Alkalihalobacterium alkalinitrilicum: one gene and its partner. The protein of the gene in region 1 interacts with the protein of each later gene in a pairwise test. Links are inferred from orthologs where the notes say so. Each region holds a gene or a part of one and is shown on either strand. Other genes may lie near its edges.

Region 1 (2,979 bases):
AGAAGGAATAAGGAACAAAATAGCTGCAGCTACAATAGCAATCATTGTATCGTCAATTCCTGGAATAACACCATCGAGTAAGAACGAGCGTGTAATCCAAGAAAACGCTGCTAATAAGAAAACTGCAAGGACAGCTTTTTCTTCAAAACTTGCTTTACCTAAAGCTTTCTTTTGTTCACGAATTAACGCACCTCCACCAGGTAAAGTTTTCATTTTGATCGGAAAAGCCATCTTAACTAAATATACCCAGGCAAAACTAAGTAAAATAATAGTTAAAGGAAGTCCAAACATCATCCAACTTGCAAAAGTAATTTGAATTCCATATAACTCATTAATCACACCAGCTAATATCATATTAGGGGGTGTACCAATTAAAGTTGCTAAACCACCAATAGAAGCAGAGTAAGCTATACCTAACATCATAGCACGTCCAAAGTTTTTATCTTCATTGGCAACACTAACATTTTTCTCTATTAAACTACGGGACACTTGATAAATGATTGCGGTACCGATTGGGACCATCATCATAGCAGTCGCAGTATTCGAAATCCACATCGATAAAAAACCTGTCGCAATCATAAACCCTAGTACTATTCGTTCTGAGCTAGTCCCTATAATAGAGATGATTGTTAAGGCAATTCGTTTATGAAGTTCCCAACGTTCCATAGCAAGGGCAATCAAAAAGCCACCTAAGAACAAGAAAATAGTACTATTCCCATAAGAAGAAGTCACGGCTCCACTATCTAGTGCGCCCGTCAGCGGAAACAAAACAATCGGCAACAATGAGGTAGCTGGGATCGGAATGGCTTCTGTTATCCACCAAGTCGCAATCCAAACTGTACTTGCAAGAACAGCCCTTGCTTCTGGCGTCAAACCATCTGGTGTAAAAAATAACATAATAATAGCAAAAAATGCAGGCCCTAAAATTAAACCAATGAGTTGTGTTTTTTTATAAATTGGATTGGCATTATTATTATTATCTTCATTTTCTTTAGTCTCAACTTTTTTATTTACATTTTGTTGCTGACTAGCAAATGAAAACGTTAATAGGTTTTTCACACGGGAGTGAGATTGCCAAAGGTTATTCCATAGATTTGAAATTAATTGATTACTCATTCGTGTTCTCCCCCTTATGAATATTTTTATAATTCTAAGTATAAAACGCTTTCATTTTTATTTATATTTTTGTACTTAAAGGTATCCTTTTGTTCTTTTTGGTCGCAAAAAAACCACGAATTATGCCATGAATGCAAAAATCGTGGTTTTCTATATTTAATATAGTTTATAGTTTGAATTTATTTGATTTAAGTCAGGGGGGGATTATGTGCCTTACTAAACTGTTTCTAGTTTAATTCCTTCATACTCTTTTATCTTATGAATGATATCCTCAGGAATCGGTTGAGATTTACCTTTTTCATTATTATAAGACACTTGTATTGCATCAGCCGTAACTAAAATATCATTCGTCCCTTCCCGTGCAATGACATATGAGCAAGTTAAACTGGATTTCCCAATCCTTTTTACTCGACAGTAAACATGGAGGAGATCATCTAACTTTGCAGGTTGATGGTATTCTAACGTGATTTTTGCTAGTACGATGTCAAACGTATTTGTTTCAGCTAATTCCATCCAATTTGCTCCTATAACTTCCCTGAAGTACTCTGTAGATGCGACATCCACATATGTAGAATAGTGCGCATTAAATACAATTTTTTGACCATCGATTTCTGAATATCGAACTCTAATGGGGTAATGAAAACGGAAATTATCCAACATAATATCATTCCTTTTTCGTATTATACTAACACGTAACGTATCTTGAGTACATAGTAATCTGACTTTTTAGAATAATTCATTTTTTATCTTCTATTCAACTATCATAAATATTTACTCTAAAATATGAAAAGATTGTTTTACACAAAAGCCTCTTGAATAATTGTATTTTCATTTTTGAATCCATTCATGAATACTCGTGTTATTCTTGAAGTTTAGTTACTTCAGTAATCAATTCTGGATCAATGATTTGCCCATACTTTTCATAGACGGGTTTAAGTGCGTTTCTCCACACCATCTTTTCACTTTCTGTTTGATGATGAATTTCGATTAGATTACTATTTTCGATGCGAGCTAACATTTCAGTATTAATTTTGTTAGAATGTTCACGTAACCATACTGTTACCTCATTCATTGCTTCTATTATACTGTTTTGATGATCAACTGGTAAGCTGTCCCAAAATTTACCATTCATAAAAACAGCGTATCCTAAATAATTATGGTTACTTACCGTCATATAATTTTGTTGCCGATAAAATCCTTTTGAATAAATATTAGATAGTGTATTTTCAGTGCCATCGACAACGCCATTACTAAGCACGTCATATACTTCATTAAAAGGGAAGAGTCGCGGCTTTGCACCAAGTACACGATAAGTATCGCTTAAAGCTTCGCTTGGCATCACACGAACAGAAAGACCTTCAATATCCTCTGGATTTATTATCGGTCTAATCCGATTCGTCACTTGTTTAAAACTATTTTCCCAATAAGTAATTCCATGTAATCCATAATCACTAATGCTATTAAATAGTAACTCACCAATTCTCCCATGAAGTGCATCTTCAACCATTTGCTCGTTTCGAAATACATAAGGTAAATCCATCACAAGCCAATTAGGATCTATTACCGTCACCTCTGAAAGGGCAGGAGCAATAATATGAATGTCCTTTTTCATCAGTGCATCAAATTCAGCTTGGGCTTCATACAACATTGCATTTGGAAAGACTTGCACTTCAACCCATCCATCTGTTTTTTCTCTCACTAATTGAGCAAACATCGAAGCGGCAAGTCCCTTTGGTGTATTTTCAGCAACAACATGACTAAACCGTAATACGTATTTTTCGTTTAACCCTTCTAATTCTTTATCTACTGCTTTTGGGTCCGAGTCAGCTTGATGCGCAAATCCAATATAATGGGCCGTCAACA
Region 2 (3,198 bases), 1.8 Mb from region 1 along the record:
GCTGCGCTGTATCTTGGTCATTCCAAAAATCAGGCTCACTCATTCGCTCATCCAATTCTTCCATTCGAGTCTCTTTGGCTTCTAAGTCAAAGAGACCCCCTAAAGTCCGCTAATCGCTTAGCCATTATCGCCAATTCTTGCTTCACTTCTGTTAAATCCATCTACCTTCACCTCATTAAGTATTTCGACCCTTTTTAATATATGTCAATTGCAAAAAAAAATTGAGTGCAAAGAAGCAGATGCCTCTACGCATCTGCTCCGCTTATTATAAACTACCGCAGCATTGCTTATATTTCTTCCCGCTACCGCACGGGCACGCATCATTTCGTCCGACTGTATTGTTATTACGAACTGGGATTTTTTTCTTTTCCTTACCTTCACCAGCCGCCGCACTCATGTGAACCGCTTTACCTTCTGCAACTTCTTTACGCTCTAGATTTTGCTCAACTTGAGCTTTCATAATATACATCGACACTTCATCTTCAATTGAAGCGACCATCTGCTCAAACATTTCAAACCCTTCAAACTTGTATTCACGAAGCGGATCGTTTTGACCGTACGCACGCAAATGAATTCCTTGGCGGAGTTGATCCATTTGGTCGATGTGGTTCATCCACTTACGGTCGACGGAGCGAAGCATGATAACTTTTTCAAACTCACGCATATGCTCGCTGGTGAACTGTGATTCTTTTTCATCATAAGCAGCTTTTACTTTTTCTAAAATAAGCTCTACCATTTCTTCAGAATCTAGCCCTTTTAACTCTTTTTCCGTAATGACGCCTTCTGGTAACAACATCGTTTTCACGAAATTTTCCACCGCTGCGATGTCCCAATCCTCAGGCACTTCGGTTTCTGGTGTATGAAGCGCCACATGACGGTTAACAGTAGACTCGATCATCTTCTCCACGATCGCGCGAAGGTTATCTGACTCGAGTACTTCCATCCGTTGTTTATAAATGATTTCACGTTGCTCACGCATCACATCATCATATTGTAAAATTTGTTTACGCGCATCGAAGTTGTTGCCTTCCACACGTTTTTGCGCTTGTTCAACCGCACGACTGACGAGCTTACTTTCAATCGGCTGATCTTCTTCTAAACCGAGTCGGTCCATCATCGCTTTCATATTATCTGAACCGAAGCGACGCATTAATTCATCTTCCATTGATAAATAAAATTGAGATGAACCCGGGTCCCCTTGACGACCTGAACGTCCACGTAGCTGGTTATCGATACGACGCGATTCATGGCGCTCAGTCCCGAGAACAAATAAACCACCTAACTCTTTTACACCATCGCCAAGTTTAATGTCCGTACCACGCCCTGCCATGTTTGTCGCAATCGTAACTGCTCCACGTTGGCCTGCATTTTCAATAATTTCTGCCTCACTGAAATGGTTTTTCGCATTTAATACATGATGAGGTACACGTTTTTTCTTTAAAAGATTAGCAACCAACTCAGAAGTTTCAACGCTGACCGTACCGACTAGCACTGGTTGGCCTTTTTTATGAAGTTCTTCAATTTGATTAACAACTGCATTGAACTTCGCAGGCATCGTTTTATAAATTAAATCAGGACGATCATCCCTGGCAATCGGCTTATTCGTTGGGATACTCATAACATCCATTCCATATACTTGCTGGAACTCTTCTTCTTCCGTTTTCGCAGTACCCGTCATCCCTGCTAGCTTTTGATAACGACGGAAATAGTTTTGGAAGGTAATCGATGCGAGTGTCATACTTTCGCGTTGAATTTCCATTCCTTCTTTGGCCTCAATCGCTTGATGAAGCCCATCACTATAGCGACGACCTTTCATGAGACGACCCGTAAATTGGTCGACGATGACGATTTCACCATCTTCAACGACATAATCCGTATCACGATGCATCACGACATGCGCTTTTAACGCCTGATTAATATGATGGTTGAGTGAGACATATTTTTGATCAAAGAGGTTGTCGATGTTAAAGCCTTTTTCAGCTTTATTTACCCCTTCTTCCGTTAAAAGAACAGACTTCGTTTTTTCATCTAATGTATAGTCATCCTCTTTACGAAGAGTACGCACAAATGCATTTGCTTGAATATAAAGATTCGTTGACCGCTCAACCGAACCCGAAATAATGAGAGGTGTTCTCGCTTCATCAACTAAAATCGAGTCAACCTCATCAATTACCGCAAAATGAAGCGGGCGCTGTACCATTTGGTTTTTATATAGCACCATATTATCTCGTAAATAGTCAAAACCGTACTCATTATTTGTTCCATATGTAATATCAGCAGCATACGCTTCTTGCTTTTCTTCTTTTGTAAGACCACCTACATTTAAGCCAACGGTTAACCCTAAAAATTCATAGAGCTCTTTCATAATCTCGCAGTCACGACGTGCTAAATACTCATTAACCGTAACAACGTGAACGCCTTTACCAGTCAGTGCATTTAAATAGACAGGTAATGTTCCAACGAGTGTTTTCCCTTCCCCCGTTTTCATTTCGGCAATATTTCCGTTGTGTAAAACAATGGCACCTAAAAGCTGAACGCGAAACGGACGCATCTTTAACACACGCTCAGATGCTTCACGCACAACCGCATACGCTTCTGGCAACAGTTTATCTAATTTTTCACCGTTATTGTAACGATTTTTAAATTCTTCGGTTTTTGCACGCAACCCATCATCTGATAATTTTTTTGTATCATCAGCTAACGCTTCAATCGCATCAACGATTTTTTCGTATTTTTTCAATTGTCGTTGACTCGGATCACCAATTACTTTTTTTAATAATCCCATCATAGTAATTCTCGTCCTCTCTTCCCTCAATTCAACGAATGGCGAAGGATTGTAGTACCCTATCGACCAACTCTACACACTTAAGTTCAATTTTAGCAGTTTGGGCCTTTCGTTACAAGGCAACACACTTTTGGCATGGTTTTTATTACTTCGATTTCTTCAAAAAGAAACCCTTTATTTCTTTTCCGACAAAATCAAAGATGAAGGGGAATAATTTCTCGGGAAATCGACACCTTAAATGACCTTTTCCCAATCGTTTTGTCTAACTTTCTCCTATCGGTTGACGCAAAAAAGAGTACAGCGTGGTACCGACCCCCAAAAGTTAGAGTAGAAAACTAACTTTTGGGGGTGTTTTTATGGCTAAATATAGTGAGGAATTTAAAATAAAGCTTGTTACTGAGTATTTACATGGA

Evidence for each region.
Region 2: the proteins of BK574_RS11435 (region 1) and secA interact in binary tests that used the Escherichia coli proteins (3 or more experiments, as listed by UniProt). The link is inferred for Alkalihalobacterium alkalinitrilicum from one-to-one orthologs.

The regions. Positions count from the first base shown.
Region 1 is NZ_KV917368.1:2,435,492-2,438,470, forward strand. The notes cover bases 55-2,955. They hold BK574_RS11435 (acyl-CoA thioesterase), read right to left. Parts: upstream 1,777-2,955; coding sequence 1,333-1,776; downstream 55-1,332. Other genes in these bases: BK574_RS11430 (SLC13 family permease), read right to left, coding at 55-1,116; BK574_RS11440 (DctP family TRAP transporter solute-binding subunit), read right to left, coding at 1,976-2,955. Also shown: more of BK574_RS11430, read right to left, coding at 1-54; more of BK574_RS11440, read right to left, coding at 2,956-2,979.
Region 2 is NZ_KV917368.1:4,235,408-4,238,605, reverse strand. The notes cover bases 28-3,147. They hold secA (preprotein translocase subunit SecA), read right to left. Parts: upstream 2,789-3,147; coding sequence 266-2,788; downstream 28-265. Other genes in these bases: BK574_RS20515 (helix-turn-helix domain-containing protein), read left to right, coding at 3,142-3,147. In the rest of the region: more of BK574_RS20515, read left to right, coding at 3,148-3,198. UniProt on the Escherichia coli protein: Required for protein export, interacts with the SecYEG preprotein conducting channel.